Regions from separate parts of the Enterobacter sp. RIT637 genome, predicted to be linked through region 4. Evidence: predicted binding sites of a transcription regulator. Region 4 holds the regulator's gene; each other region holds the start of a gene.
The links. The regulator CRP, encoded in region 4, controls carbon source genes, mostly activating them, when cyclic AMP is high. The targets are predictions, from matches to a motif close to ATGTGANNNNNNTCACAT.
Positions count from the first base shown of each region.

Region 1: a site for CRP is predicted at 5,312-5,329, ahead of bhsA (multiple stress resistance protein BhsA). Genes of this name have one in related genera too.
Region 2: a site for CRP is predicted at 4,986-5,003, ahead of deoC (deoxyribose-phosphate aldolase). Genes of this name have one in related genera too.
Region 3: a site for CRP is predicted at 4,261-4,278, ahead of udp (uridine phosphorylase). Genes of this name have one in related genera too.

Region 1 covers NZ_JAIHAZ010000001.1:279,317-287,429, forward strand. Annotated here, with positions in the region: gene thiK (thiamine kinase) at 1-573, shown strand, start outside; gene nagZ (beta-N-acetylhexosaminidase) at 585-1,610, shown strand; gene ycfP (alpha/beta hydrolase YcfP) at 1,645-2,187, shown strand; gene K5E19_RS01325 (NAD(P)/FAD-dependent oxidoreductase) at 2,423-3,727, shown strand; gene K5E19_RS01330 (glycine zipper 2TM domain-containing protein) at 3,922-4,461, shown strand; gene comR (TetR family copper-responsive transcriptional repressor ComR) at 4,521-5,156, opposite strand; gene bhsA (multiple stress resistance protein BhsA) at 5,401-5,658, shown strand; gene K5E19_RS01345 (L,D-transpeptidase family protein) at 5,730-6,695, opposite strand; gene mfd (transcription-repair coupling factor) at 6,838-8,113, opposite strand, start outside.
Region 2 covers NZ_JAIHAZ010000017.1:14,096-22,208, forward strand. Annotated here, with positions in the region: gene osmY (molecular chaperone OsmY) at 1-251, shown strand, start outside; gene K5E19_RS19475 (DUF1328 domain-containing protein) at 379-540, shown strand; gene K5E19_RS19480 (patatin family protein) at 663-1,715, shown strand; gene K5E19_RS19485 (TatD family hydrolase) at 1,712-2,494, shown strand; gene K5E19_RS19490 (YjjW family glycine radical enzyme activase) at 2,489-3,349, opposite strand; gene K5E19_RS19495 (YjjI family glycine radical enzyme) at 3,324-4,871, opposite strand; gene deoC (deoxyribose-phosphate aldolase) at 5,134-5,913, shown strand; gene deoA (thymidine phosphorylase) at 6,023-7,345, shown strand; gene deoB (phosphopentomutase) at 7,400-8,113, shown strand, end outside.
Region 3 covers NZ_JAIHAZ010000005.1:177,566-185,678, forward strand. Annotated here, with positions in the region: gene K5E19_RS10770 (carboxylate/amino acid/amine transporter) at 1-73, shown strand, start outside; gene metR (HTH-type transcriptional regulator MetR) at 1-914, opposite strand, end outside; gene metE (5-methyltetrahydropteroyltriglutamate--homocysteine S-methyltransferase) at 1,030-3,291, shown strand; gene K5E19_RS10785 (dienelactone hydrolase family protein) at 3,340-4,146, opposite strand; gene udp (uridine phosphorylase) at 4,403-5,164, shown strand; gene rmuC (DNA recombination protein RmuC) at 5,304-6,761, shown strand; gene ubiE (bifunctional demethylmenaquinone methyltransferase/2-methoxy-6-polyprenyl-1,4-benzoquinol methylase UbiE) at 6,828-7,583, shown strand; gene ubiJ (ubiquinone biosynthesis protein UbiJ) at 7,597-8,113, shown strand, end outside.
Region 4 covers NZ_JAIHAZ010000011.1:86,917-95,029, forward strand. Annotated here, with positions in the region: gene K5E19_RS16055 (YccS/YhfK family putative transporter) at 1-1,406, opposite strand, end outside; gene crp (cAMP-activated global transcriptional regulator CRP) at 1,464-2,096, opposite strand; gene K5E19_RS16065 (OsmC family protein) at 2,408-2,812, shown strand; gene K5E19_RS16070 (phosphoribulokinase) at 2,900-3,769, opposite strand; gene K5E19_RS16075 (YheU family protein) at 3,800-4,018, opposite strand; gene K5E19_RS16080 (hydrolase) at 4,015-5,037, opposite strand; gene mdcA (malonate decarboxylase subunit alpha) at 5,266-6,921, shown strand; gene K5E19_RS16090 (triphosphoribosyl-dephospho-CoA synthase) at 6,921-7,778, shown strand; gene mdcC (malonate decarboxylase acyl carrier protein) at 7,788-8,087, shown strand; gene K5E19_RS16100 (biotin-independent malonate decarboxylase subunit beta) at 8,080-8,113, shown strand, end outside.

The DNA.
Region 1 (8,113 bases), on a different contig from region 4:
GGCTGGATGGCAGTAGAGTATCTTGCGGGGGAGATCAAAAGCGCGCTTCCGCATACTCCCACGCTCGCCGCGATGCTGTATCATCTTCACCGCCAGCCTTGCCTGGGATGGCGGGTCTCGCTGCTACCGCTGCTGGAAAGATACTGGCAGCAGGCCTCGCCCGAAAGACGAACGCCATTCTGGCTTGCGCAGCTTAAACGGTTGCGGAAGAGAGGGGAACCGCAGCCCTTACGGCTTTCGCCGTTGCATATGGACGTCCACGCCGGGAATATCGTACACACGCCTGCGGGAGCCAGGCTCATCGACTGGGAGTATGCCGGAGATGGCGACGTGGCGCTGGAGCTGGCGGCGGTCTGGATGCCGGATGATGCCTCTCGTGAGCAGCTTGTAATGGCCTATGCCCGTGAAGCGCAGATGGATGCGTTAATGCTTATGCGGCAGGTCAGACGCTGGCAACCCTGGGTATTCATGCTGATGGCGGGCTGGTTTGAAATGCGCTTTCAGCAATCAAACGACAAACACTTTATTACGCTGGCAGATGACGTCTGGCGTCAGTTACAAACTAAAGGATAAGAGAGGTTCGTGTGGGTCCAGTCATGTTGGATGTCGAAGGGTTTGAGCTGGATGCGGAGGAGCGCGACATTCTGGCGCATCCGCTGGTAGGCGGGCTGATTCTGTTTACCCGTAACTACCACGATCCGGCGCAGTTGCGCGAGCTGGTTCGTCAGATCCGCGCGGCATCCCGTAACCATCTGGTGGTCGCGGTGGATCAGGAAGGCGGGCGCGTGCAGCGCTTCCGCGAGGGTTTCACCCGCTTGCCTGCTGCACAATCTTTTGCTGCGCTGCTGGGTACAGAAGAGGGCGGTAAACTGGCGCAGGATGCCGGCTGGCTGATGGCGAGTGAAATGATTGCGATGGATATCGACATCAGCTTTGCTCCCGTTCTGGATGTGGGCCATATCAGCGCCGCGATTGGCGAGCGTTCATACCATGAAGATCCGCGCATTGCGCTGGCGATGGCGACCCGCTTTATCGACGGCATGCACGCCGCGGGCATGAAAACCACCGGCAAACACTTCCCGGGACATGGCGCAGTGACGGCAGATTCTCACAAAGAGACGCCGCGCGATCCGCGTCCGGAAGCGGAAATCCGTGCCAAAGATATGTCGGTGTTCCGTTCGCTTATCACCGATAACAAGCTTGATGCCATCATGCCTGCACACGTGATTTACAGCGATGTCGATCCGCGCCCGGCCAGCGGTTCACCGCACTGGCTGAAAACGGTGCTGCGTCAGGAGCTCGGTTTTAATGGCGTAATTTTCTCCGACGACCTGTCGATGGAAGGCGCGGCAATTATGGGCAGCTATGCGGAGCGCGGGCAGGCTTCCCTGGACGCAGGTTGCGATATGATCCTCGTCTGCAATAATCGTAAAGGGGCCGTCAGCGTGTTGGATAACCTGTCGCCGATCAAAGCAGAGCGTGTTACACAATTGTATCATAAAGGTTCATTTAGCCGTCAGGAGCTGATGGATTCGGCGCGCTGGAAGACGGTCAACGCCCAGCTTGAAGCACTGAATGAGCGCTGGCAGGCACATAAAGCCAGCCTGTAAACCCTCCCGGAAGGCGTAGCGTGGTGAGAAGACAATGATCATCTATTTACACGGTTTTGACTCAAACAGTCCTGGTAATCATGAGAAGGTGCTGCAGCTGCAGTTTATCGATCCGGATGTACGGCTGATCAGTTACAGCACGCGCCATCCGAAGCATGATATGCAGCATCTGCTCAAGGAAGTGGACAAGATGTTACAGCTCAACGTCGATGAACGTCCTCTGATCTGCGGCGTGGGGCTGGGGGGCTACTGGGCCGAACGCATTGGCTTCCTGTGCGACATCCGCCAGGTCGTGTTCAATCCCAACCTGTTCCCGAACGAGAACATGGAAGGCAAAATTGACCGCCCGGAAGAGTATGTCGACATTGCCACCAAGTGCGTGAGCAACTTCCGTGAGAAAAACCGCGATCGCTGTTTAGTGATCCTCTCGCGCCAGGATGAGGCCCTGAACAGCAGCCGGGCGGCAGAACTGCTGCATCATTACTATGAAATTGTCTGGGACGAGGAACAGACCCACAAGTTCAAGAATATCTCCCCGCATTTGCAGCGCATCAAAGCCTTCAAAACGCTGGGCTAAGCCACAGCCAGGCACCCAAAACCCGGTACGCGCTCGCGGCCGGGTTTCTTTTTGTCCAGAATTGTCTACTTTTAAGCCATCAAAACTTGATGCATATCAATTTTGGTATGACCAATGCGCCTGACGTGTTATTCTCAATTCACCTGAATGGTTTCAGTGCTGTAACCTGTTGTTAATTAAGGGTTATTTTTATAACTTTTAGTTAACAATTGGTTAATAATTTGAGGGGGTCACGTTGACTACGCCATTGAAAAAGATAGTGATTGTAGGCGGTGGTGCTGGCGGGCTGGAGCTGGCCACACAGCTGGGTAAAAAGCTGGGTCGCGGCAAAAAAGCCAAAATTACGCTGGTGGATCGCAACCATAGCCACCTGTGGAAACCGCTGCTGCACGAAGTGGCGACCGGTTCGCTGGATGAGGGCGTTGATGCGCTGAGCTATCTGGCGCACGCGCGCAATCACCATTTCCAGTTCCAGCTGGGATCCGTGGTGGATATCAACCGTGAAAGCAAAACCATTACACTGGCCGAACTGCGTGACGAAAAAGGCGAACTGCTGGTACCAGAACGCAAGCTGGCGTATGACACGCTGGTGATGGCGTTGGGCAGTACCTCTAACGACTTCAACACGCCGGGCGTGAAAGAGCACTGTATCTTCCTCGATAACCCGCACCAGGCGCGCCGTTTCCATCAGGAAATGCTAAACCTGTTCCTGAAGTACACCAGCAATATGGGCGCCAATGGCAAGGTAAACATCGCCATTGTTGGCGGCGGCGCGACGGGCGTAGAGTTGTCCGCTGAGCTGCACAACGCGGTGAAACAGCTGCACAGCTACGGTTATAAAGGGCTGACTAACGAAGCGCTGAACGTGACGCTGGTTGAAGCCGGTGAACGCATTCTGCCTGCGCTGCCGCCACGTATTTCCGGTGCGGCGCACAATGAGCTCACCAAACTGGGCGTGCGGGTGCTGACGCAGACCATGGTGACCAGCGCTGACGAAGGCGGCCTGCATACCAAAGACGGCGAGTATATCAAAGCCGATCTGATGGTCTGGGCGGCGGGTATCAAAGCGCCTGATTTCATGAAAGAGATCGGCGGGCTGGAAACCAACCGTATTAACCAGCTGGTGACAGAGCCGACGCTGCAAACCACGCGTGACCCGGAAATCTTCGCTATTGGTGACTGTGCGTCCTGCGCGCGGCCTGAAGGTGGGTTCGTGCCGCCGCGCGCTCAGGCTGCTCACCAGATGGCGAGCCTGGTGCTGCACAACATCCTGGCGCAGTACAAAGGGAAGCCAATGAAGTCGTATGTCTATAAAGATCACGGCTCACTGGTGTCGCTGTCTAACTTCTCCACCGTGGGTAGCCTGATGGGTAACCTGATGCGCGGCTCCATGATGGTCGAAGGGCGCATTGCACGCTTCGTGTATATCTCCCTTTACCGTATGCATCAGATCGCACTGCACGGCTACTTCAAAACCGGTCTGATGATGCTGGTCGGCAGAATCAACCGCGTGATCCGCCCACGACTGAAGCTGCACTGATTTTTCTCTCCCTCCGGGCCATCCGGAGGGAAGTTTTTAGCATTTCATGCTGTGCATCACACTTTGTGTGCTTAAGAGTTCTCTCAAACACGATATATCTCCGCCATACGCCCATTTTTTAATCCTTTGTCTTATTGGCGACGACTGAGCCCTGCTGCAAAATAGTTTCCAATAGCAACAAAGGAGGAAGTCCCGTGAATAAATCAATGTTGGCGGGTATAGGGATTGGCGTCGCTGCTGCGCTAGGTGTGGCTGCCGTAGCCGGTCTCAACGTACTTGATCGTGGCCCGCAGTATGCGCAGGTCGTTTCTGCTACCCCCATTAAAGAAACCGTGAAAACTCCTCGCCAGGAGTGCCGTAACGTCTCCGTGACTCACCGTCGTCCGGTACAGGATGAAAACCGCATTGCCGGTTCTGTTCTCGGTGCCGTAGCCGGTGGCGTGATTGGTCATCAGTTTGGTGGCGGGCGAGGCAAAGATGTGGCGACGGTCGTGGGGGCGCTGGGTGGCGGCTATGCCGGTAATCAGGTGCAGGGCGCAATGCAGGACAACGACACGTACACCACTACCCAGCAGCGCTGCAAAACCGTCTATGACAAGTCCGAAAAAATGCTGGGCTATGACGTAACTTACAAAATTGGCGACCAGCAGGGCAAAATCCGCATGGATAAAGACCCTGGCACCCAGATCCCTCTGGACAACAATGGTCAGCTGGTACTGAACAACAAAGTGTAAAAAAGATGTTCTCTGAACTTAGCTCCTCATGCGCTCAGGCTGAGGAGCTTTTTTTTGCCCTAGAGTTTAAGCAGTTCAGGCCACAGGCGCAGCGTGGTTTGCGTAATACCCTGCAGTTTTTCAAGCGTAGCCCCTTCACGGGCGCTGATGGACATACCCTGTAAAATACAGCTCAGGTATTGCGCCAGCTCCTGCGGGCGGCAGTGCGCCGGGATTTCACCGCGCTGCCGCCGCTGGGCCAGAAACGTACTTAACGTCTCCTCCTGCATGGCATGGCGTGATTTCACCGTATTGGCAATCTCTTTAGACGACGCAGCAAGCGTGGCGGAGGTGTTGATCATAAAACAGCCCGCGGGTGTGTCTTTGCTCGTAAAGCAGGTCGCGACGGCGCAGAAGTAGTCCTGCAACGCCTGCTCAACGCTTTTCTCTTCGCAAAAAAGCTGCGCTTCGTGTTTTGCCGCAAAGCGCGAGATGTATCTGTCCAGTACTGCCCTGAACAGCCCCTCTTTGTTGGTAAATTCCGCATACAGCGTGGGTGCCTTGGCGCCGGTCGCTTCCACCAGATCGGAAAGCGAGGTCGCTTCGTACCCATGTTGCCAGAAGAGTGTCATGGCCTTATCGAGCGCCGCATCCCTGTCGAACACTTTTGGTCGGCCACGGCTTTTCTTTGCGCAACTCGTGACATCGGTTGTCATTTGCCGTTGGTCCTCAGTTGGTTTGTTGAATGACCATTATAAAAATAAACCCATCCCGCGACCAGCGTAGTTTGCTTAAAAATAAATTAATCATATGGGTATGAAAATTAAAGAGATTAAAATTAATTTAATGGTCGTTATAAAAACATGTTGACGTGTGAGCTGGATCACATCTATCATTTACCTATCGATCGTTAAGTAAATAACTTACGACGCCAAATTCATCTGCCTAAAGGTAAAAATCATGAAAAACGTAAAAACCCTGATCGCTGCTGCTGTACTTAGCTCACTCTCTTTCGCAAGCTTCGCCGCTGTAGAAGTCCAATCTACTCCAGCTGACCAACAAAAAGTGGGGACCATCTCTGCAAACGCGGGGACAAACCTGGGCTCTCTGGAAGATCAGCTTGCGCAGAAAGCGGATGAGATGGGTGCTAAATCTTTCCGTATCACCTCAGTAACCGGCCCTAACACCCTGCACGGTACTGCTGTTATCTATAAATAAGCCTGGCTAAACCCTCATTTATGCCACTGCTATAAAAAAAGCCCTGCATTTGCAGGGCTTTTTTTTGGCGCTTACATTGACTGCGGAGTGACATCTCCATGCCGCGTGACGTCGACAGGCATTCCTGACCGGGCTTCCATCGCGCGCTCCATCACCAGGCTATCGGTGTTCGTATTCGATTTAAAGCTCACCAGCGCGGCATTCAGTGGAATGGGCAGTGTCTGCGGATCGTCACCGAGGTGTTTTGATAATGGCTGGTGAATTTCGACCAGCCGTACGCCACCCGGCTCTTCTGAAACTTTGATTGGCGTATTGATAATATTCACTTTTGTGCCCGGCGTAATCACGCTATAGAGCGTCTTGATGTCGTCATCGCGCAGACGAATACAGCCGGAGCTCACGCGCATACCAATGCCGAAATCCGCATTTGTTCCATGCAGCAGATAAACCCCGCCATAAGCTGCGAGGCGGATCGCATGATGACCCATCGGGTTGTCCGGGCCCGCTGGCACGACTGTAGGCAGATCGATACCCTGAGCTTTATAGCGTGCGCGAATATTTGCCGTGGGTGTCCAGGTTGGGTTAGCGCGTTTATCCGACACGGTAGTGACCATCGTTGGGGTCAGCGTGTCGCCGCCCAGCTGGCCGATACCGATAGGGTAAACGGTCACTTCTTTTTTACCCGGCGGATAATAGTAAAGTCGAAGCTCGGCAAGGTTGATCACGATCCCCTGGCGCGGTGCATCGGGCAGAATGGCCTGAAGCGGGATCGTCAGCACGCTGCCGGCGCGCGGCACGTAAGGATCGACTCCGGGGTTGGCCTGCAGCAAGGCCAGAAAGCCGACATTATATTTTTTGGCAATGGCCTCCAGCGAACCCCCATTATTTTCAACGACGTGAAAACGGTTCTGCCCGACAACATTGCTGCCAGGGGGGGGAAGGGGCCAGGTGTTTGCGCGAGCAGGTAGCGCAACGGCTACCGTAGCGGCAAGCGCAAGCAGGGTGATCCAGCGACTGAAACGCGAAGCGGTCATCATCATAATCCGTATAAATGATAAGGTTATTGTTTTATAAAGGGTTAATGATAATTATGGCGAACAGGTCTGTCGGGAAGATCGGGTGAAGTGCAAAGAGTTTGTAAATTGTCCCCCGCTAGCCAGGCGCTAACGGGGGAGAAGATTACGCGATAGCGTTCTCTTCAAGCTGGCGCATAAAGTTGCGCACCCAGTCCATGCGGGTTTTGCGTTCTGTTAGCTCCTGAGTAAAACGCAGGCGCGTCGGACCGTCCAGGCGGAAGTGCTGCGGCTGTTTTTGCAGCAGGCCAATCAACCACATCGGATCGACATGGTTTTTTTCCGCGAACTCAATCACGCCGCCTTTTTCATTTCCTTCGAGCTTACGAATGCCCAGCTTTTGCGCCTGCTGACGAAGCCGCGCAATATCCAGCAGATTTCTCGCGGCATCCGGCAGCAACCCGAAGCGGTCGATCAGCTCCACTTTGATCTCTTCCAGCTCGTTTTCTTTTTTCGCACTGGCGATACGTTTGTAGAACGACAGACGGGTATTCACATCAGGAATGAAATCATCCGGCAGCAGGGAAGGCATACGCAATTCCACCTCGGTCTGCTGGCTGGTCAAATCTTCCAGCGACGGCTCGCGTCCGGCCTTCAGCGCATCGACGGCATTTTCCAGCAGTTCCATATAGAGCGAGAAGCCGATGGTTTCCATCGAGCCGCTCTGGTCTTCACCCAGCAGTTCACCGGCGCCGCGGATCTCGAGATCGTGTGTCGCCAGCGCAAAGCCCGCGCCGAGGTCTTCCAGCGAGGCGATGGCTTCCAGACGCTTTTGCGCGTCGGTGGTCATCGCTTTCGGATGCGGCGTCAGCAGCCAGGCGTAGGCCTGATGGTGCGAACGCCCGACGCGACCGCGCAGCTGGTGCAGCTGCGCCAGGCCAAAGTGATCCGCGCGTTCGATAATAATCGTGTTCGCGGTCGGGATATCAATACCGGTTTCAATGATGGTGGTACACACCAGCACGTTGAAGCGCTGGTGGTGGAAATCATTCATCACCCGCTCCAGCTCGCGCTCGCGCATCTGCCCGTGACCGATGGCTATACGCGCTTCCGGCACCAGCTCCGCCAGCCTGTCCGCCGCTTTCTGAATGTTCTCTACGTCGTTGTAGAGGTAGTACACCTGACCGCCGCGCAGCACTTCACGCAGGATCGCTTCGCGCACCACCAGATTGTCATACTCGCGGACAAAGGTTTTTACCGCCAGACGACGCGCCGGTGGCGTCGCGATAATCGACAGATCGCGCATGCCGCTCATTGCCATATTCAGCGTACGCGGGATCGGCGTGGCGGTCAGGGTCAGGATATCGACGTCGGCACGCATCGCTTTGATGCGCTCCTTATGGCGCACCCCGAAGCGGTGCTCTTCGTCGACGATCAGCAGC
Region 2 (8,113 bases), on a different contig from region 4:
TGCACGTTCGTGACAGCAAAGACAGCTCCGTGAAGGGTTATGCCGGGGATGCGGCAACCACCAGCGAAATCAAAGCTAAACTGTTAGCAGATGACATCGTGCCTTCCCGCAAGGTGAAAGTGGAAACCACTGATGGTGTGGTGCAGCTTTCCGGTACGGTTGATTCCCAGGCACAAATTGAACGTGCCGAATCTATCGCGAAAGCGATTGATGGTGTGAAAAGCGTTAAAAACGATCTGAAAGCGAAGTAAATCTTCACCATTCGCCCGTCTGGCTGAGGCCAGCGGGCGAAATAAGAACGACTCTGGAAAAACGCCGGTGAGTGACCTGAGCGCTCACGTTTAGCGGCCGACATTAACTATGGTAAAGGAGAGGCTTATGTTTCGTTGGGGCATTATATTTCTGGTTATCGCGTTAATTGCCGCCGCTTTGGGCTTTGGTGGATTGGCGGGTACAGCGGCCTGGGCAGCAAAAATTGTCTTCGTCGTTGGTATTATTCTGTTCCTGGTCAGTCTGTTTACAGGTCGACGCCGTCCTTAGCAAAACGCAATATTTCATAAACAAAGTAAAGCCAGTCCTCGTGACTGGCTTTTTCTCGTTTGAGAACCTGAAGGGATGGCGTTACTGTGTCTGAACACAATAATGAAAACAGGAAGGCAGAGGTGGGGCAGCGAATTCCCGTTACGCTCGGCAATATTGCGCCGCTGACGTTAAAACCGTTCCGCACGGGGCAACTTGCACTGGTTTGTGAAGGTGGTGGCCAGCGCGGTATTTTCACCGCGGGCGTGCTCGACGAATTTATGCGCGCGCAGTTCAACCCGTTTGACCTCTACTTCGGTACTTCTGCCGGGGCACAGAATCTCTCCGCTTATGTCTGCAACCAGCCCGGCTACGCGCGCAAAGTGATTATGCGCTACACCACGGCAAAAGAATTTTTTAACCCGGTGCGCTTCGTGCGCGGCGGCAACCTGATCGATCTCGACTGGCTGCTGGATTCCACATCCAGTCAGATGCCGCTGGCGATGGATACCGCCGCCCGTCTGTTTGATGCCGGAAAAGAGTTCTGGATGTGCGCCAGCCGGGGTGATGATTATTCGCCGGGTTACTTTTCGCCGCAGAAAGAGAACTGGCTGGATATTATCCGCGCCTCCAGCGCCATTCCCGGGTTTTATCGAACCGGTGCGCTGCTGGATGGCATCAGCTATCTGGACGGTGGGATCAGTGACGCGGTGCCGGTACAGGAGGCCGCCCGACGCGGGGCGAAAACCATCGTGGTGATCCGAACCGTACCATCGCAGATGTATTACACGCCGCAGTGGTTTAAACGCATGGAGCGCTGGCTGGGCGACAGCAGCCTGCAGCCGCTGGTGAATATCGCGAAGCAGCATGAAACCACCTACGGCGCGATGCAGCGTTTCATTGAAAAACCACCGGGTAAGCTGCGTATCTTCGAAATTTATCCGCCGAAGCCGCTGCTGAGCATGGCGCTCGGCAGCCGTATTCCTGCGCTGCGCATGGATTACAAGACGGGGCGACTGTGCGGACGCTATTTCCTGGCGACGGTAGGCAAAATGCTGGCGGAGCAACCGCCGCTTCATCGGCATAAACGCATTATCACCCCGCCTGCCATTGTCGCCAACGACCCGCTGACCTTGCCGCTGGTGGATATTCCCCAGGCGAACGATGTTCCACTGGATAACGAGGATCTGGCGTGACGTACCGCTTTGTCGATACCCATTGTCACTTTGATTTTCCCCCCTTCAGCAGCGACGAGGTGCCGAGCATCGATCGCGCCGCACGGGCGGGAGTCGACGCGATTATTGTGCCCGCGATTGAAGCGGCGTATTTCGAGCGGGTGCTGAATCTTGCCCGCCGTCACGACGCGCTGTATGCCGCACTGGGTCTGCATCCCATCGTGATTGAACATCATCTGGACGAACATCTCGATAGCCTGGACGCCGTTTTGCAAACGGCGGAGAAGAAGCTGGTTGCCATCGGTGAGATCGGCCTCGATCTTTATCGCGAGGATCCACAGTTTGAGCGCCAGCAGACGATCCTCGACGCGCAGCTCAGGCTGGCGAAGCGCCACGATCTGCCGGTGATCCTCCATTCGAGACGCACGCACGATAAGCTGGCGATGCACCTGAAACGCATCGATCTGCCGCGCACGGGCGTCGTACACGGTTTCTCCGGCAGCCTGCAGCAGGCGCAGCGTTTTATCGAGCTGGGCTATAAAATCGGCGTCGGCGGCACCATCACCTATCCGCGTGCCAGTAAAACCCGTGACGTGATGGCACAGCTGCCGCTGTCGGCGCTGCTGCTGGAAACCGACGCGCCCGATATGCCGCTGAATGGTTTTCAGGGGCAGCCGAATCGCCCGGAACAGGCGGCGCGCGTGTTTACCACCCTGTGTGAACTGCGAAAGGAGCCTGAAGAGGTGATTGCCGATGCGCTGCTTGAGAATACGCGTACGCTATTTGGCATCACGCTATAGATACAGCGACGGGCGGATCACGGTGATCCACTGTTCTTCCAGCGCCAGAGCCAGCGGTTCCACGTCGTCCGGCGTCGCGCTACGCCATGACGCCGCCTCACCGTAAACGCCATGCGCATGAAACGCGTTGATGCGCACCGGCACATTTCCAAGCCCGTGGATAAAGGTCGTCAGCGGTTTAAGATGTTCCAGATAATCACACTGCTCCGGGATGACCAGCAGGCGGAGTTCTGTCAAACGGTGACGATCTGCCAGCCAGCGGATGCCCTGCTTAATCTGCGGGTTTTCGCGTCCGGTCAGGAAGCGGTGATGCTCGTTCCCCCACGCCTTGAGATCCAGCATTGCGCCATCCAGCACTGGCAGCAGCTTTTGCCAGCCGGTTTCGCTTAACAGACCGTTGCTGTCTACCAGACAGGTGAGGTGACGCAGGGCGGGATCGGCTTTGATCGCGGTGAACAGGGCGATCAAAAACGGCAATTGCGTTGTGGCTTCACCGCCGCTCACGGTGATCCCTTCGATAAACGGTGCGGATTTGCGGATCTGGGTGAGGATCTCTTCCACGCTGAAGCGGTGCGCCATAGGCGTTGCCTGCTGCTGGCACAGGTGCAGGCAGGTGTCGCACTGCTGGCAGTCACTCTCCTGCCACCAGACGCGTCCGGCCTGAATGGTCAGCGCGTCGTGCGGGCAGTGGGGCACGCAGTCGCCGCAGTCGTTGCAGCGGCCGATCGTCCACGGGTTATGGCAGGTTTTACAGCGCAGGTTACAGCCCTGCAGGAACAGGGCCAGGCGGCTGCCCGGCCCGTCCACGCAGGAAAAAGGAATGACCTGACTAACTAAAGCGCATCTGCTGTTCATGGCTAATCACGCGCGGCTGACGTTCCAGAATACGGGTATTGCGTGCGGCTTCTTCCCCCAGCCACGTGGTGTTGGTTCTCGAACCCGCTTCCCGGTATTTCTCCAGATCCGATAGTCGCACCATGTAGCCAGTGACGCGCACCAGATCGTTACCCGCCACGTTGGCGGTGAATTCACGCATACCGGCCCTGAACGCGCCCAGGCAAAGCTGAACCACCGCCTGCGGGTTGCGTTTTACCGTCTCCTCCAGGGTGAGAATATCGCTGATTCCGGAGTGATAATGTTTGTGGTGTGGCGCAACGGCCAGCAGATGGCTGATGGGATCCGGCTCGTCGCCATAGGGCAGGCGCGCGCCCGGCGTGGTGCCAGAATCGGAACTGATCCCGGACTGCGCGTGAAGCATCGCGCGGTGCTTCCAGCCGTGTTTCACCGGCGTGTTTTCGACAAACGCTGCAAGCTGTTCGCTGATGCGATACCCCAGCGCGTTAGCCCGTTCGTCTTTACCGTAACGGCCCTCAATGCCTTCCTTCTCGCAGAGCGCGTTTACCGCTTCCGCCAGACCGTACATGCCAAACATGGGCACAAACCGATCGGCATCAATCAGCCCCTCTTTCACCAGGAAGCTATTCTCAAAGAAGCCAGATTGCTCATACAGGAAATCGCAGCGCGCATCGATGATGGCGATTTGCTGCTGACAGTAGTGCGGGAGCACGCGGGTGAAGAAGTCTTCAATGGATGTGCTGCGTTCAGCAATGGCTTTGAGGTTAAGGCGCACCAGTGTGCTGCCACCGCCTGCAAGCGGCAGGGAGTTGTAACAACTCACCACGCCGTAACGTCCTTTTGTGAAAATTTTATCATTCACCGGACCATTGGAAATATGCGGTTTGCTGCATTCACATATGTTTTTGGCTACCTCAAGCAGCAAATCATCCGGGGTGATATCGGGATCGTAGATAAAGGTCAGGTTCGGTGCGACCTGCTTCAGCTCTGCGTCGGCACGAAGAATGGCGCGTGTAACGGGCGTATCCGCAGGGCCGATATTGGCGTGCATAAACGCATCCGGTAGCGTACGGTCGAGATAGCGCCAGAAACGTTTTATTCGGCTATCGATCTCTTCTTGTGTTAGAATTCTAACATATGGAGTTAATATCGCATCAAGCTGACCGAGATAGACCGGCATCGATGTGACGGACGGAACATGGTGGTAGAGGATGGTTAACAGCGAGAGGGCGTCGTCGAGATCTTCCGCGCCTTCCAGCTCCAGCCACTCTGAACCGTTAGCCAGAAATTTTGCGTAATCCGGCAGAACGTAGCGCGGTTTGTAAGGCGCATGGCCTTCGAACATGTCGCAGATAAACCCTTCGTCCAGCGCGGCGCGTGCGGCCTCAGGGAGTGCCGGATAAGACAGGTTGTTCTCCGCTTCCAGCGCCAGAAAATGACGTTTTTGTTCCGGGGTTAACACCGGGCTTGTCACAATGTGCTGGCAACGTTGTTGCAGGGCGTCGGGGCTGGAGTGGGGCATATTCGCTTCCTTGAATGTTCTGCGGATGATGAACGGATTGTAGGAAGCCAGCCTGTCGGGGCTTTTGATCCGACAGGGGGTATTGCTGCTTTAGTCGGCAATTCAGGCGCTAAAGTTTGAAGAAGATCTCATTACAGTAATGCAAATTTGTACGCAGCTTTCATTAACTGTGATGAATGTCGAAGTGTGGATGCGGGTGAATGTTAGAATACTCACAGACCCGCAAGGTAAAATTTATACGGCACTGCCGTTGGAGAATGTTATGACCGATTTAACTGCAAGCAGCCTGCGTGCGTTGAAGCTGATGGACCTGACCACCCTGAACGATGACGACACCAATGAAAAAGTCATCGCCCTGTGCCATCAGGCGAAAACGCCGGTGGGTAACACCGCAGCCATCTGTATCTACCCGCGCTTTATCCCGATTGCCCGTAAGACGCTGAAAGAGCAGGGCACGCCGGACGTGCGCATTGCAACCGTAACTAACTTCCCGCATGGCAACGATGATATCGAGATTGCGCTGGCAGAGACCCGCGCGGCGATTGCCTACGGTGCAGACGAAGTTGACGTGGTGTTCCCGTACCGCGCGCTGATCGCCGGCAACGAGCAGGTCGGTTTTGACCTGGTGAAAGCCTGTAAAGACGCGTGTGCGGCGGCAAACGTGCTGCTGAAAGTGATCATCGAAACCGGCGAGCTGAAAGAAGAAGCGCTGATTCGTAAAGCGTCTGAAATCTCCATTAAAGCCGGTGCGGACTTCATCAAAACCTCTACCGGTAAAGTGCCGGTGAATGCGACCCCGGAAAGCGCGCGCATCATGATGGAAGTCATCCGCGACATGGGCGTGTCCAAAACCGTTGGTTTCAAACCTGCGGGCGGCGTGCGTACTGCTGAAGACGCTCAGCAGTTCCTGGCAATTGCCGACGAGCTGTTCGGCGCTGACTGGGCTGATTCCCGCCACTACCGCTTCGGCGCGTCCAGCCTGCTGGCCAGCCTGCTGAAAGCGCTGGGTCACGGCGACGGTAAGAGCGCAAGCAGCTACTGATTGCCAGACAATGCCGGATGACGCTTCGCTTATCCGGCCTACAGGATCGTAGGGCGGGTAAGCGTAGCGCCACCCGCCTCAACTCCCCCGATTCCGCATGGAGGTTACCGTGTTTCTCGCACAAGAAATTATTCGTAAAAAACGTGATGGTCATGCATTAAGCGACGAAGAGATTCGCTTCTTTATCAACGGCATTCGTGATAACACCGTCTCAGAAGGGCAGATTGCGGCTCTGGCGATGACCATTTTCTTCCACGATATGTCGATGCCCGAGCGTGTGTCGCTGACCATGGCGATGCGAGATTCAGGAACCGTTCTGGACTGGAAAAGCCTCAACCTTAACGGCCCGATTGTGGACAAACACTCCACTGGCGGCGTGGGCGACGTAACTTCCCTGATGCTCGGCCCCATGGTGGCCGCCTGCGGCGGCTACATCCCGATGATCTCCGGGCGCGGCCTGGGCCACACCGGCGGTACGCTCGACAAACTGGAAGCCATTCCGGGCTTCGATATCTTCCCGGATGACAGCCGCTTCCGCGATATTATTAAAGACGTTGGTGTGGCGATTATCGGCCAGACCAGCTCTCTTGCTCCGGCAGACAAGCGTTTCTACGCGACGCGTGACATTACCGCGACCGTTGACTCCATCCCGCTGATCACCGCCTCTATCCTGGCGAAGAAACTGGCAGAAGGGCTGGACGCGCTGGTGATGGACGTAAAAGTGGGCAGCGGCGCCTTTATGCCGACCTATGAACTTTCTGCTGCGCTGGCTGAAGCGATCGTTGGCGTCTCCAACGGCGCGGGCGTGCGCACCACCGCGCTGCTCACCGATATGAACCAGGTGCTGGCCTCCAGCGCCGGTAACGCGGTTGAAGTGCGTGAAGCCGTCCAGTTCCTCACTGGTGAATACCGTAATCCGCGTCTTTTCGACGTCACCATGGCGCTGTGTGTTGAGATGTTAATCTCCGGCAAACTCGCTAAAGACGATGCAGAAGCGCGCGCGAAGCTGCAGGCAGTGCTGGACAACGGCAAAGCGGCGGAGATCTTTGGCCGTATGGTTGCGGCGCAGAAAGGCCCGACCGATTTCGTTGAAAACTACGCGAAATACCTGCCAACCGCGATGCTCAGCAAAGCCGTTTATGCGGATACCGAAGGTTTCGTTTCCGCAATGGACACCCGCGCGCTGGGTATGGCGGTGGTCTCGATGGGTGGCGGACGCCGTCAGGCATCGGACACCATTGATTACAGCGTCGGCTTTACCGATATGGCGCGTCTGGGCGACAGCGTTGACGGTCAACGTCCGCTGGCGGTGATCCACGCCAAAGACGAAGCCAGCTGGCAGGATGCGGCAAAAGCCGTGAAAGCGGCCATTACGCTTGACGATAAAGCACCAGAAAGCACACCGACTGTCTATCGCCGCATCACTGAATAACTGTATACTGATCTGATCGCTATTTTTTTGAAGCACTACGTACGGAGAACAATTATGAAACGTGCATTTATTATGGTGCTGGACTCATTCGGCATCGGCGCTACCGAAGATGCAAATCGTTTTGGTGACGTGGGTTCCGATACCATGGGTCACATCGCGGAAGCCTGTGCGAAAGGCGAAGCGGACAACGGTCGTAAAGGTCCTCTGACCCTGCCAAACCTGACCCGCCTCGGGCTGGTAAAAGCGCATGAAGGATCTACCGGTAAGATCGCAGCCGGTATGGACGGCAACGCGGAAGTGGTGGGCGCATACGCCTGGGCGCACGAGCTCTCTTCCGGTAAAGATACGCCGTCTGGACACTGGGAAATCGCCGGTGTACCGGTTCTGTTCGACTGGGGTTATTTCTCCGATCACGAGAACAGCTTCCCGCAGGAGCTGCTCGATAAGCTGGTCAAGCGTGCCAACCTGCCGGGCTACCTCGGTAACTGCCACTCTTCCGGTACCGTGATTCTGGACGAACTTGGTGAAGAGCACATGAAAACCGGCAAGCCGATTTTCTACACCTCTGCCGACTCCGTGTTCCAGATTGCCTGCCACGAAGAGACCTATGGTCTGGATAAACTCTACGAACTGTGCGAAATCGCACGCGAAGAGCTGACTGAAGGCGGCTACAACATTGGCCGCGTCATCGCGCGTCCGTTTATCGGCGATAAAGCGGGTAACTTCCAGCGTACCGGTAACCGTCACGACCTGGCCGTTGAGCCACCG
Region 3 (8,113 bases), on a different contig from region 4:
TCGCCGTTGGGTCGCTCCGCGCTCCGCACAAACGGAAGATGGTCGCACGCGTGGTTCCGCGCTGAGCGAATAAACGCTTCCGTAACCGGCTGACGCTGCTCGCCATCGCGCACGGCAGAGTACAGTCGACTCCACAGTCCTTCACCCAGGGTTTTGGTCACCACCAGACCCTGGCGTTCAAAACTCTCCACCACCCAGTGCGGCAGCGCCGCGATGCCCATTCTGGCCGCTACCATCTGAATCAACAGCAGGGTGTTATCCACGCTTTTTAGCTGTGGGCTAATCCCCGCAGGCTGCAGGAAGTGACGCCAGATATCCAGACGACTGCGCTGCACGGGATAAATCAGCAGCGTTTCCGTCGCCAGATCTTCCGGCGTGATGCGCGTTTTGCTGGCCAGCGGATGGTCCGGGGCCAGTACCAGGCGCACTTCATAATCAAACATCGGCGAATAGTGCAGGCCGCTGCGCGGCAGGATGTCGGACGTCATCACCAGATCCAGCTCGCCCTGCTGCAGCGAGGGCTGCGGATCAAAGGTCACGCCGGATTTGAAGTCCATCTCCACCTGCGGCCACTTCTGGCGGAAGTTCTCAAGCGCGGGGGTCAGCCACTGAATACAGCTATGGCACTCAATGGCAATGCGCAGTTTGGTTTGCTGCGGCTCGTTGCAGGACTGCAACGCGCTGGCGATCTGCGGCAGTACCTGGTTTGCCAGCTGCAGCAGAATTTCACCCTGCGGCGTAAAGCGCAGAGGCTGGCTCTTACGCACAAAAAGACGGAAGCCGAGGCGTTGTTCCAGATCGCTGAACTGGTGAGAAAGGGCAGACTGGGTCTGGTGCAGCGTGGCCGCCGCTGCCGCAAGAGAACCGCAGTTCCGCAACGCTTGTAGCGTTTTCAGGTGTTTAATCTCGATCATGAAAGTCCTTCACTTCGCCATGAACATTTTGCGCTTGAGGAATATACAGTACCTGCCAATTATAGATGTGTAAACATCTGGACGTCTAAATAGCAAATTTCATAAGGGGCATAACATGATAATCCGCAATCACACTCTCGGTTTTCCTCGCGTTGGCCTGCGCCGCGAACTGAAAAAAGCGCAAGAAAGCTACTGGGCGGGTAACACCACCCGTGAAGAACTGCTGACGGTGGGACGCGAGCTACGCGCCCGTCACTGGGAGCAGCAAAAACAGGCGGGCATTGACCTGCTGCCGGTGGGCGATTTCGCCTGGTACGACCATGTTCTGACGACCAGCCTGCTGCTTGGCAACGTGCCGGCTCGTCATCAGAACAAAGATGGATCGGTGGATATCGATACCCTGTTCCGCATCGGCCGTGGCCGTGCACCAACGGGTGAGCCAGCGGCAGCGGCGGAAATGACCAAGTGGTTCAACACCAACTACCACTATATGGTGCCGGAGTTCGTGAAAGGTCAGGAGTTCAGGCTGACCTGGACGCAACTGCTGGAAGAAGTGGACGAAGCGCTGGCGCTGGGTCATCAGGTGAAGCCCGTATTGCTGGGGCCAGTCACCTACCTGTGGCTGGGTAAGGTAAAAGGCGAACAGTTTGACCGCCTCAGCCTGCTGAAGGATATTCTGCCGGTCTACAAACAGGTGCTGATCGAGCTGGGCAAGCGCGGCATTCAGTGGGTGCAAATCGACGAACCGGCGCTGGTGCTCGAGCTGCCGCAGGCGTGGCTTGATGCCTTCAAATCGGCGTATGACGTGCTCACCGGGCAGGTGAAGCTGCTGCTCACTACCTATTTCGAAGGCGTGACGCCAAACCTGAAGACTATTACCGCGCTGCCGGTGCAGGGCCTGCACGTTGACCTCGTTCACGGTAAAGACGACGTCGCAGAGCTGCACAAACGCCTGCCAGCGGACTGGCTGCTTTCTGCCGGGCTGGTTAACGGTCGCAACGTCTGGCGTGCCGATCTGACGGAGAAATATGCACAGATCAAGGACATCGTCGGCAAACGAGAGCTGTGGGTGGCATCCTCTTGCTCGCTTCTGCATAGTCCAATCGATCTCAGCGTGGAGACACGTCTCGACCCTGAAGTAAAAAGCTGGTTTGCCTTCGCCCTGCAAAAATGCGAAGAGCTAACGCTGCTGCGCGATGCGCTGAACAGCGGCGAGACGGCGGCGATTACCGAATGGAGCGCACCGATCCAGGCGCGTCGTCACTCGGCGCGGGTGCACAACCCGGCGGTGGAAAAACGCCTGGCGGCCATCACCGCGCAGGACAGCCAGCGCCAGAGCCCGTATGAAGTACGCGCCGAAGCGCAGCGTGTCCGTTTCAACCTGCCCGCGTGGCCGACCACCACAATTGGTTCTTTCCCGCAAACCACCGAAATCCGCGGACTGCGTCTGGACTTCAAGAAGGGCAACCTGGATGCGAACAACTACCGCACCGGTATCGCTGAGCACATCAAGCAGGCAATTATCGAGCAGGAGCGTTTAGGTCTGGACGTGCTGGTGCACGGCGAGGCCGAGCGTAACGACATGGTGGAATACTTCGGTGAGCACCTGGACGGCTTCGTCTTTACCCAGAACGGCTGGGTGCAGAGCTATGGCTCCCGCTGCGTGAAGCCGCCAGTGGTCATCGGCGACGTCAGCCGCCCGGAAGCGATCACCGTGGAGTGGGCGAAGTATGCCCAGTCCCTGACCGACAAGCCGGTAAAAGGGATGCTCACCGGTCCGGTAACCATTCTCTGCTGGTCCTTCCCGCGCGAAGACGTGACCCGTGAAACCATCGCGAAGCAAATCGCGCTGGCGCTGCGTGATGAAGTGGCGGATCTGGAAGCCGCAGGCATTGGCATCATCCAGATTGACGAACCGGCGCTGCGCGAAGGTCTGCCGCTGCGCCGCAGCGACTGGGATGCCTACCTGCAGTGGGGCGTGGAAGCGTTCCGCATCAACGCCGCGGTGGCGAAGGATGATACCCAGATCCACACCCACATGTGCTACTGCGAATTTAACGACATCATGGATTCGATTGCCGCGCTGGACGCCGACGTGATCACCATCGAGACCTCGCGTTCAGACATGGAGCTGCTGGAGTCGTTTGAAGAGTTCGACTACCCGAATGAAATCGGGCCGGGCGTGTACGACATTCACTCCCCGAACGTGCCCAGCGTGGAGTGGATTGAAGCCCTGCTGAAAAAAGCGGCCCAGCGCATTCCGGCGGAACGTCTGTGGGTGAACCCGGACTGTGGACTGAAAACCCGCGGCTGGCCGGAGACGCGTGCGGCGCTGGCGAACATGGTGAAGGCGGCGCAGAACTTGCGTCAGGCTTGATAAAGCGTAGGCCCGGTAAGGCGTTGCCGCCACCGGGCTTTTTTGCTTTTAGGCTTTTTTGCCGCCGTGCTGGCTAAACCACGCCAGCATCCGCTGCCAGCCATCTTTGGCTGATTCTGCGTGATAGCTCGGGCGATAATCGGCATTAAACGCGTGTCCGGCATCCGGGTAGACCACGATCTCCGCTTTCGCATTCGCCGCGCGTAGCGCATGGCGCATGGTCTCGACGGTATCAAGCGGAATGCCGGTATCCTGACCACCGTAAAGCCCTAACACCGGCGCATTCAAATCCGTAGCGATATCAACAGGCTGCTTCGGCGAGTTCAGCGTTTTTTCACCTACCAGCTTGCCGTACCAGGCGACGGCCGCTTTCAGCTGCGGGTTATGCGCGGCATACAGCCAGCTAATGCGTCCGCCCCAGCAGAATCCGGTCACCAGCAGACGATGTGCATCGCCCCCGTTGCGCGCGGCCCAGCTGGCAACGTGATCAAGGTCAGCCAGCACCTGGGCATCCGGGACTTTGCTCACCAGATTGTTGAACAACGTAGGGATATCGCTGTAATCGTTCGGATCGCCCTGACGGAAATAGAGCTCTGGCGCAATGGCCAGGTACCCTTCCAGCGCCAGCCGGCGGCAGAGGTCGCGAATATGCTCGTGAACGCCAAAAATTTCCTGAACCACAATCACGATCGGCAGCGGACCCTCTGCCGATTTTGGTCGCGCGTGATAAGCAGGCATATTCTCCCCCTGCGAGGGGATGGAGGTCTCGCCCGCAGTAATGGCTTCTTCTGAGGTTGAGACGATGGTTGAAGCATGCGGAGCCGCAGCAGGTGCAAAACCGGTTTTTTCAGTCATGGCATTCTCCGTACCAATGAGTTAGCGCAAAGGTAAATATAGTCACCAGGTTAACAACCCACAGTGCCTTATACGGTCTATCTTTTGTGCAGCACCTGGCGATATAACTTGTTAATGTGATGTAAGTCACTATTTAATGGAAATTAACTGCAATAATTTTCATTCATGGTGAGGTGTGTCACGAAATTCTATGGAGTGCTTCTGTAAAGTACCGTTTTACTTCTTCTGACTAACCGACCCACAGAGGAGTCACCCTATGTCTAAGTCTGATGTTTTTCATCTCGGCCTCACTAAAAACGATTTACAAGGGGCTACGCTCGCTATCGTCCCTGGCGATCCTGAGCGTGTGGAAAAGATCGCCGCGCTGATGGATAAGCCGGTCAAGCTGGCAGCCCATCGTGAATTCACCACCTGGCGCGCAGAGCTGGATGGCAAAGCGGTGATCGTGTGCTCTACCGGTATCGGTGGCCCGTCTACGTCTATTGCGGTGGAAGAGCTGGCGCAGCTGGGCATTCGTACTTTCCTGCGTATCGGCACCACCGGCGCTATCCAGCCGCACATCAACGTCGGCGACGTGCTGGTCACGACCGCATCTGTACGTCTGGACGGCGCAAGCCTGCACTTTGCACCAATGGAATTCCCGGCAGTAGCCGATTTCGAATGCACCACCGCGCTGGTTGAGGCCGCGAAATCCGTAGGCGCGACCACTCACGTGGGCGTCACCGCTTCTTCCGATACCTTCTACCCGGGCCAGGAGCGTTACGACACCTTCTCAGGCCGCGTGGTAAGCCGTTTCAAAGGCTCTATGGAAGAGTGGCAGTCCATGGGCGTGATGAACTACGAAATGGAATCTGCAACGCTGCTGACCATGTGCGCAAGCCAGGGTCTGCGTGCCGGTATGGTGGCGGGCGTTATCGTCAACCGTACCCAGCAGGAGATCCCGAACGCCGAAACCATGAAGCAGACCGAAAGTCATGCGGTGAAAATCGTGGTGGAAGCGGCTCGCCGCCTGATCTAGTCCTCCTCTCTGAGATAAAAGGCCGACGCGTTCGGCCTTTATTTTTTGCGTAGCGCCTCGCAGGAAAACCCTTTCAAACTGGACGTTTATACAGCACAATTCTATTTTGTGCGGGTAATACGTTGATGCAGGGGGCATTGTGGATATCTCAATCCTGATTTATGCGGTGGTTGCGTTGGTGAGCGTGGCGGTAGGCTGGCTGATTTCTGGCTACCAGCATGCGCAGATGAAAGCCGATCAGCTGGCAGAACGTGAAGAGATCGTCTCAGAGCTAAGCGCCACAAAACAACAGCTTGCTCAAGGCTCGCACTGGCGCGACGAATGCGAGCTGCTCAATAATGAACTGCGTAACCTGCGCGACATCAACACCTCGCTGGAGGCCGATCTCCGCGAAGTCACCACCCGTCTTGAATCCACCCAACTGCATGCGGAAGACAAAATCCGCCAGATGATCAACAGCGAGCAGCGCCTCAGCGAGCAGTTTGAGAACCTCGCCAACCGTATTTTCGAACACAGCAACCGCCGCGTTGACGAACAGAACCGCCAGAGCCTGAATAGCCTGCTGACACCGCTGCGTGAACAGCTGGACGGGTTTCGCCGTCAGGTGCAGGACAGCTTTGGCCAGGAGGCGCGCGAGCGACACACTCTGGCGCATGAAATTCGCAATCTTCAGCAGCTAAACGCACAGATGGCGCAGGAGGCGGTGAACCTGACGCGCGCGCTCAAAGGCGATAACAAAACGCAGGGGAACTGGGGGGAAGTGGTGCTGACGCGCGTGCTGGAGGCCTCTGGCCTGCGCGAAGGGTACGAATACGAAACCCAGGTCAGCATTGAAAACGATGCCCGCTCGCGCATGCAGCCGGATGTCATTGTACGTCTGCCGCAGGGTAAAGATGTGGTGATTGACGCCAAAATGACGCTGGTGGCCTACGAGCGCTATTTCAACGCGGAAGATGATTACACCCGCGAATCGGCGCTGCAGGAACACATCGCCTCCGTTCGTAACCATATTCGTCTGCTCGGCAGAAAGGATTATCAGCAGTTACCGGGGCTGCGCTCGCTGGATTACGTGCTGATGTTTATCCCGGTAGAGCCCGCCTTCCTGCTGGCGCTCGACAGACAGCCCGAACTGATCACCGAAGCGCTGAAAAATAATATTATGCTGGTCAGCCCGACTACGCTGCTGGTGGCCTTGCGGACCATTGCTAACCTGTGGCGTTACGAGCATCAAAGCCGCAACGCGCAGCAGATTGCCGACCGTGCCAGCAAGCTGTACGACAAAATGCGCCTGTTTGTGGACGATATGTCCTCGGTCGGGCAGAGCCTGGATCGTGCGCAGGATAACTACCGCCAGGCGATGAAAAAGCTCTCCTCCGGGCGCGGCAACCTGCTGGCGCAAGCCGAAGCGTTTCGCAGCCTGGGGGTGGAGGTGAAGCGCGAGATTAATCCGGAATTGGTTGAACAGGCGACGTCGCAGGATGAAGAGTTCCGCCTGCGTGAAGGCGCAGATGAACAAAATAGACACAGTGAAGACAACGATTTAGCAGCGAATTTATCGCCAGAAGAGCAGCCGACGCGTTTCTTTCGCGGTGGTTGAATCGTAGGGCAAACGCGCCCAATCTGTTACACTTCACGAACATTTTACTGATAAGCAGGCTCTGAGATGGTTGACGATTCACAAGACACGACGCACTTTGGCTTTCAGACTGTAGCCAAAGCGCAGAAAGCTGACATGGTGGCCCACGTATTTCATTCCGTGGCGGCGAAGTACGATGTGATGAATGACCTGATGTCGTTCGGCATTCATCGCTTGTGGAAGCGCTTTACTATTGACTGCAGCGGTGTGCGTCGTGGACAAACAGTTCTCGATCTGGCTGGCGGTACGGGCGATCTGACGGCGAAATTCTCCCGTCTGGTGGGTGAAACCGGTCGCGTTGTGCTGGCAGATATCAACGACTCAATGCTGAAAATGGGACGCGAGAAGCTGCGTAACATCGGCGTGGTGGGTAACGTGGAGTATGTGCAGGCAAACGCCGAAGCGCTGCCGTTCCCGGATAACACCTTTGACTGCATCACCATCTCTTTTGGTCTGCGTAACGTCACCGACAAAGACAAAGCGCTGCGCTCCATGTACCGCGTGCTGAAGCCGGGTGGACGCCTGCTGGTGCTTGAATTCTCCAAGCCGATTATCGAGCCGCTGAGCAAAGCCTACGACGCTTACTCCTTCCACGTTCTGCCGCGTATTGGTGAGCTGGTTGCGAACGATGCGGAGAGCTATCGTTACCTGGCCGAATCCATCCGTATGCACCCGGATCAGGATACCCTGAAAGCGATGATGCAGGACGCGGGCTTTGAAAACGTTGAGTATTTCAACATGACGGCGGGTGTCGTCGCGCTGCACCGCGGTTACAAGTTCTGAGTGGAGGTGTCCCGTGCCCTTTAAACCCTTAGTCACCGCAGGCATTGAGAATGTACTGAATGCCTTTCTGTATCGCGCTCCGGCGCTGAAGGCTGCACGTCAGCGGCTGAACGGAAAGGTACTGCGTATCGTTTTAAAAGAGTTCTCGACGCCGCTTGTGCTGGTCTTCAGCGAGCGCCAGCTTGACGTTCTGGGTGAATGGGAGGGCGAGGCGGACTGCTCGGTCATCACCCATATGAGCGTGCTGCCAAAACTGCGTGACCGTCAGCAGCTGACGGCGCTTATCCGCAGCGGGGAACTCGAAGTTGAGGGCGACATTCAGGTCGTGCAGAACTTCGTGGCGCTCAGCGATCTGGCTGAGTTTGATCCGGCAGAACTGCTTGCGCCTTTTATTGGCGACATCGCCGCCGAAGGGATTGGAAAAGCGATTCATGGCGGTACGGCGTTCCTGCGCAAAAATCTGCAACGGCAGCAGCGCTATGCCGCAGAAGTCCTCACCGAAGAGTGGCGCATGGCTCCCGGGCCGCTGG
Region 4 (8,113 bases):
ACCGCCGTGACCGTAAAGCCCACCATTGCCCAGCCGTAGTTTTTACGGATGATCAGATAGCTCACCATGGTGATCGCCAGCATCCCGACCAGCGTATAGCCTTCCGGCACGTGGAAGTGCAGCGTCACGCCCGCAATAATCAGCCCGGCCAGGGTTCCGCCAGCCCGGTGGAAGATACGCACTCGCGTGGCCCCGTAGCCGTTCTGCGTCACAAACAGCACGGTCATTAAGATCCAGTAGGGTTTCGGCAGGTGCAGCGCCATGCCCATCAGGCTGGCAATGCTCAGCATCACGCTTATCCGCGCCGCGTTGCGCAGGGCGGCGGATTTCAGTGACAGATAGCTTTTGAGCGCGGGCAGCAGCGGCAGACGTTTCTGCTTATCCGCCATCAGGTCACGCGGATAAAGCGGGCGCTGCGTGCGCAACACGCGGGCGATGCGGCTGAAGTGCCAGGCGGCAAACTGGCCTACCGGGTTATCCGGATGCTGACGGGCGATTTTCTCCAGCGCGCCGAGCTGTTTGTCCATGTTGAAGCGCGTGGGGTAGCGGTGATAGAGGATATCGTCAGCCAGAACCCTCAGCCGCGCGGCGACGGTCTGCGCGTTCCAGCGGATCACCGCTTCGGCATGGCTGCGCTCCACCAGCTTTTGCACCTCCTGCGGGTGGTGAAGGCTGACGGAGATATGCTCCTGCAGGTCCAGCCCCACCTGGAAGGTGCGCAGCAGCCGTTTGTATTCGTGGTTCTTGTTGGCGGCGAGCATGTGCAGCTGTTGGTAGCACTGGCTAATCAGGTCTACAACCTTTTGCTGGCGCGTCAGCAGCGGCGGCAGGGATTTCTCCGGGTCGGTATGCTGGGTGAGCAGGGTGTATTTGGCCTCGCAGTAATCCGCAAGCTGCACATAGAGCAGGCTCAGGGATTCACGCAGCGGCTGCTCCCGCCACAGCCAGAACCAAAACCAGTTAAACACCCCGTACCAGAGCGTGCCAAGGGCGTAGATCAGCAGCGGCTCCCACACCGGCATATTCCCGGCGAGGCTTAGCGTGAAAATGGCCGCAATCAGCGAGGCGGGCAGCAGTCGCGCGTGCAGCGAACTGATTTCCGCCGTCACGCCAAGCGTCATCGCCAGCACGGTCAGGATCAGCGGCAGCGGGATATCACGGGCAAGCAGGAGCTGTACCGCGAGACTACAGCCAGCAAACAGGCAGCCACCGATAATGAGGCGTTTGAAAAAGCGCTTATGCGGCGTGTCCAGACCGGCAATGTTGCAGCAGGCAGGCACGAGGGAAAACAGCAGACCTTGCTGAAGATGTCCGAGGATCAGGCCTATGGCCACAGGAAGGCACAACACCAGCGTTTGTCGCAGTGCGTAGTTAACTTCCGGGTGATAGATCAGCCTGCGCCACATGGGGAGTAGAGACAAAAACGGCGTGACACCTTGCGATGGCACGCCGTTTGAGCGGAATTAACGCGTTCCGTAAACCACGATGGTTTTACCGTGGGCGGAGATCAGGTTCTGGTCTTCCAGCATTTTCAGGATACGGCCCACTGTTTCACGGGAGCAACCGACGATCTGACCAATTTCCTGGCGGGTAATTTTAATTTGCATGCCGTCAGGGTGGGTCATGGCGTCTGGCTGTTTCGCCAGGTTCAGCAGGGTCTGCGCGATACGGCCGGTCACGTCCAGGAAGGCGAGGTTACCCACTTTCTCAGACGTCACCTGCAGACGGCGTGCCATCTGGGAAGAAAGACGCATCAGGATGTCAGGGTTAACCTGAATCAGCTGACGGAATTTCTTGTAAGAAATTTCAGCCACTTCACATGCTGTCTTTGCACGAACCCAGGCGCTACGTTCCTGGCCCTCTTCAAACAGGCCCAGTTCACCGATGAAATCGCCCTGGTTCAGATAAGAAAGGATCATCTCTTTCCCTTCTTCATCTTTGATCAGCACTGCCACCGAGCCTTTAACGATGTAATACAACGTTTCCGCTTTTTCACCCTGGTGAATCAGCGTGCTCTTCGATGGGTACTTATGAATGTGGCAATGAGACAAGAACCATTCGAGAGTCGGGTCTGTTTGCGGTTTGCCAAGCACCATGCGCTGTTATCCTCTGTTATAAGCTGTCACCAGAGTCATCAGATGCATCCGGACTCTGGGGTTGCAATCGAATTCTTACCCATACCCTGGGAAGTCGGCTGTCGTAACGTTTCGCAGCCAGTAAAGTTTGATGTCCTCTGCATACATGTGTAACGTCAATGTATTACTGTAGCATCCAGAGTGTTTTAGCATAGCTTTTGCCGCGTGTCTCCTGGTGTCTCGCTTCAGCATGATGCAGGTCGCCTTCCGTTGCGAGAAATGTAATGCACGCGTAATCTGTCACCAAAAATGCAACGTTGGAGTTAATGAATATGCAAGCGCGTGTGAAATGGGTTGAGGGTTTAACGTTCCTGGGCGAATCTGCTTCTGGACATCAGATTTTGATGGACGGTAACTCCGGCGACAAAGCCCCAAGCCCGATGGAGATGGTGCTGATGGCGGCGGGCGGATGCAGCGCAATTGACGTGGTGTCGATTTTGCAAAAAGGCCGTCATGATGTGACCGATTGCGAAGTGAAGCTTACTTCCGAACGTCGCGAAGAGGCGCCGCGCCTGTTCACGCACATTAATCTGCACTTTATCGTGACCGGTAAAGAACTGAAGGATGCCGCAGTATCGCGCGCCGTAGACCTTTCTGCGGAGAAATACTGCTCAGTGGCGTTAATGCTGGAGAAAGCGGTAAAAATCACGCATTCGTATGAAGTGATCGAGGCGTAAAAACAAAGCCCGGTGGCGCTGCGCTTACCGGGCCTACAACTGCACGAACGTAGGCCGGATAAGCGAAGCGCCATCCGGCAACAGACGTTACGCGATCTGCTTCCCTTCCATCAGTCGCTGGACCAGCGGCGTCATAATTAACTCCATCGCCAGCCCCATTTTTCCGCCCGGCACCACCAACGTATTCATGTGCGAAATAAACGAGCCCTGCAGCATCGCCAGCAGCCAGGGGTAATCAATGCCTTCGAGGTTGCGGAAGTGGATGACGACAAAGCTCTCATCCAGCGACGGGATGCTTTTAGCCGCAAACGGGTTGGAGGTATCTACCGTCGGCACGCGCTGGAAGTTGATGTGGGTGCGGGAGAACTGCGGCGTCAGGAAGTTAATGTAATCTTCCATGGAACGCACGACGGAATCCATCACCGCTTCGCGAGAATGCCCGCGCTCGCTCATGTCACGCGTCAGCTTCTGGATCCACTCAAGGTTAACGATCGGCACCACGCCGACCAGCAGATCCACGTGGCGCGCGACGTCATGTTGAGGCGTGACCACGCCGCCGTGTAGCCCTTCGTAAAACAGCACGTCGGTCGGCTCCGGCAGCGGCTGCCACGGGGTGAACGTCCCCGGTACCTGGTTCCAGGGAACTGCTTCGTCGTAGGTGTGCAAGTATTTGCGGGACTGCCCGGTCCCGCTCTGCCCGTATTCGCGGAAGGTTTGTTCCAGCAGGCCGAAATCGTTGGCTTCCGGCCCGAAATAGCTGATGTGCTTGCCCAAATCGCGCGCCTTGCGGATGGCCATGTCCATTTCCGGGCGCGTGTAGCGGTGAAAGCTGTCGCCCTCCACCTCTGCCGCCCGGAGATTCAGCTGTGCGAAAATCTTGCGAAAAGCGAGGCTAGTGGTGGTGGTTCCCGCCCCACTTGAGCCCGTAACGGCAATAACCGGATGTCTGGCAGACATAGCAACTCCCTGACTGGAAAGGTTTACAGATCAGCCGTGAAACGCGTTGCGGGGCATGATATTGACCGTCTCATGCAGTTCGGACCACACCAGCACCACGTCGCCGCTTTTCAGCTGGCGCTTAACATCGCTGACCTTTTGTTCGAGCGAACGTTCTTGTTCACCATAATCGGTGCCTTCACGTAATACAAAGCTTTCAATCAGATTATCGAGCGTTTCGGGAGCGAGATCCTGCCAGGGGATAATCATTTTTTACCGTCCAGAAAAGAGGTGAGCCAGTCAGGGATGCGGGTTTCCAGCCACATTTTCGGCCTGCGCAGCGTGCCGCCAACAAAGCCCACGTGCCCGCCGTACTCGGTGAGCTGATACTGCACGTTGGCCGGTAAATGCTCCGGTGCCGGAATGGAGTGATGATCCATAAACGGATCGTCTTTGGCGTGGATGATGAGCGTCGGCGTGGTGATTTGATTCAACAGCGGCATGGCGCTGCACTGACGGTAATAGTCAATCGCATCGGCAAAGCCGTGGATCTTCGAGGTGATCAGATCGTCAAACTCACGCAGACGCTTCACGCGCTTGAGCTGCTGCAGGCTAACGGGCAGGGTGTCCGGGTAGGCCTTCAGCTTGCGCGCGGCGTTGGCCTTCAGCAGGTTGAGCAGATAGCGCTGATAGACGCGGGAAAACCCTTTTTCCATGTGGTAGCTGCACTGCTCCAGCATAAAGGGGGCGGAGACAATAACAGCGGCATCCAGCGGGACCGCATCACCCTCTTTCGCCAGCAGGCAGGCCAGCATATTACCGCCCAGCGAGTAGCCCACCGCCGCCGTTGGCACCGTGCCAAAGTTTTCTCTCAGCCAGTGCAAAAACCAGGTGCCGTCTTCGGTTTCGCCGGAGTGATAAATGCGCTTCTGGCGATTCGGCTCGCCGCTGCAGCCGCGAAAATGCATCACCACCGCCAGCCAGCCGCGGGCTTTCGCCGCCTCGATTAAACCGTGGGCGTAGGGACTGTGCAGGCTGCCTTCCAGACCATGAAACACCACCAGGCGAGGTTTGTGTCGGGCCTGCTCCGGCGCTTCGCTCCAGGCGAGATCTAAAAAGTCGCCGTCCGGCAGATCCAGGCGCTGCCAGTGCGGGGTGAACTGCACCTTGCGGCGGATCAGGCGCGGCAGCATGGTTTGCAGGTGGGGGTTAGCCACGCCGCGCATGGGCACGAACTCTGCGCTCTCTTCGGCTGCAATGTCGAAGTCTGATGGAATGATTTGGGTCATAAGGGCGATGCTGATTCTTGTCAGAAATTTACTATACCTTCCGAATTGTACCCCGTTTAGCCTGGATTTCCGAACCATGAACTGATCCCGATCACAAATCTTTACCTTGATTATTACTCTCAGGCTAATGATTCAGCTCTACGCTTAATTGATGCCTTTCTCGCCAGAGCGCAGACTTTACTCAACGTTAAGCAAATCAGAATGATTAGCTGAATCAGGAGGTTAATAATGTTATCTGGGCAAACACCCACCCGGCACTGGAACACGCGACGCTCGGAAAAAGCGCGTCGCCTGGCCTCCGTACCGGTGCAGGGCAAAGTACTGCCAACCGGCGATCTTGTCGCCATGCTGGAAAAACTGATCGCCCCGGGCGACAAGGTCGTGCTGGAAGGCAACAACCAGAAGCAGGCGGATTTCCTTTCCCGCTCGCTCGCTGAAGTGAACCCGCAAATCGTTCACGACCTGCATATGATCATGCCAAGCGTTGGCCGCAGCGAGCATCTGGATATCTTCGAGAAAGGCATCGCCCGCAAACTGGACTTCTCCTTCTCCGGGACGCAAAGCCTGCGTATTTCGCAGCTGCTGGAAGACGGTCAGCTCGAAATCGGTGCGATTCACACCTACATCGAACTTTACTCACGCCTCTACGTCGACCTTTCGCCAAACGTGGCGCTGATTGCCGGTTTTAAAGCCGACCGCAAAGGCAACCTCTACACCGGGGCGAGTACCGAAGATACCCCGGCGCTGGTGGAAGCCGCCGCGTTCCACGACGGCATCGTCATCGCGCAGGTGAACGAGCTGGTGGACGACGAGTGCGATCTGCCGCGCGTCGATATTCCGGGCTCCTGGATCGACTACGTGGTCGTTGCGGACAAGCCGTTCTTTATCGAACCGCTGTTCACCCGCGACCCGCGCCTGATCAAACAGGAACATATCCTGATGGCGATGATGGCGATCAAAGGCATCTATGCGGAACACCAGGTGCAGTCCCTGAACCACGGTATCGGCTTTAACACCGCGGCGATTGAGCTGCTGCTGCCCACCTACGGCGAACAGCTCGGCCTGAAGGGCAAAATCTGTAAACACTGGACGCTGAACCCGCATCCGACGCTGATCCCCGCCATTGAAAGCGGCTGGGTGGAAAGCGTGCACTGCTTCGGCGGCGAGCTGGGGATGGAAGAGTACATCCGCGCCCGTCCTGATGTCTTCTTTACCGGTGCCGACGGCTCCATGCGTTCCAACCGCGCCTTCTGCCAGCTGGCAGGCCAGTACGCGGTGGATATGTTCATCGGCTCTACGCTGCAGGTTGACGGTTACGCCAACTCCTCAACCGTGACCCGCGGCCGTCTTTCCGGCTTCGGCGGTGCGCCAAACATGGGCCATGACCCGCACGGTCGTCGTCATGCGACCCCGGCCTGGCTGAACATGATCACCGAGCCGGACCCGATGCAGCGCGGTAAAAAACTGGTCGTGCAGATGGTGGAAACCTTCCAGGCAGGCGTGAAGCCAACCTTCGTGGAAAAACTTGATGCCGTTGACGTGGCGAAAGCCTCCGGCATGCCGCTGGCACCGGTGATGATTTACGGTGATGACGTGACCCACGTGCTGACGGAAGAGGGCATTGCCTACCTCTACCGGGCGAAAGATCTGGAAGAGCGTCGGGCCATGGTTGCCGCCGTCGCGGGGATCACCGATATCGGCCTGGGCGTTGACGCCAAACGCGTGGCGGAACTGCGCCAGAGCGGCAAGGTGGTTTATCCGGAAGATATGGGGATTCGCCGCACCGACGCCACCCGCTCTCTGCTGGCTGCTGGCAGCGTGTCTGACCTCGTGGAGTGGTCCGGCGGTCTGTATAACCCACCTGCGAAATTCCGGAGCTGGTAATGAAACTTCTGCCCCAGATTCAGGTTGAAGGCGGTGCCGAATGGCTGGCGCGAACCGCCACGCAGTGTCTGATTGACGAAGCACGTTTAAGCCCGAAACCCGGTCTGGTGGACAGTCGGGGGAACGGCGCGCACCACGATTTATCGCTTGCGCTGATGGAGCGCTCCGCGCACAGCCTGACCCCCACGTTTCAGGCGCTGGCACAGCAGAGCTGGCAGCGTCCGGCAGATATTGCGCTTCGGCAAAGCGTTGGCCGTCTTGGCCGCGAAGGCGAGCAGCAGATGATGGCAGCCACCGACGGGGTGAATACCCATCGTGGCGCGATCTGGGCGCTGGGATTGCTGGTGAGCGCGGTGGCGATGCTGGGCGGGGAGGCAACTGCGCAGGTCGTCGCGAATACCGCCGCTCAGCTGGCGAAACTCCCGGACGACGCGGCACCAAGGGTGTTCAGCAAAGGCCTGCGCGCCACGCACCGCTACCGCGTGCCGGGCGCACGCGAAGAGGCGCAGCAGGCGTTCCCGCACGTTATGCAGCGCGCATTGCCGCAGCTTCGCCTCAGCCGTCTCAACGGCAGCAGTGAAACGCAGGCCAGGCTCGACGCGCTGATGGCCATCATGACCTCCCTCACCGACACCTGCGTGCTGTCACGCGCCGGAATGGAGGGGCTGGACGCCATGCAGAGCGGTGCCCGTGCGGTACTGAACGCCGGAGGGTGTGCAACGGCGGCGGGCCAGCAGGCGCTGGCGAGCCTGGACCGTGAGATGCTGGCGCTTAACGCTTCACCGGGCGGCGCTGCCGACCTGCTTGCCGCCACGCTGTTTCTCGACCGCGTCGAAACGCCTTATTCAAAGCATTAAGAGGATGTTATGGAAAAAATTACATTAACCGTGCCCGCCAGCCGCGAAGTAAGCGGCAGGGCGCTGGCAGGGGTTGTCGGCTCCGGGGATATGGAGGTGTTGTTCGCCGCCAAACCGGGCCAGACCTTAACCATTGATATCACCACCTCAGTCGACAACAGCCGTGGCCGCTGGGAGGCGCTGTTCAACCGCCTGCAAACGGTCAGCAGCCTGCCGGCAGGCAAACTGACCATTCATGACTTCGGCGCGACGCCGGGCGTGGCGCGCATTCGCATCGAACAGGTTTTTGAGGGGGTGAGCCATGCGTGATGACAGCAGCTTTATCGAACTAAAAG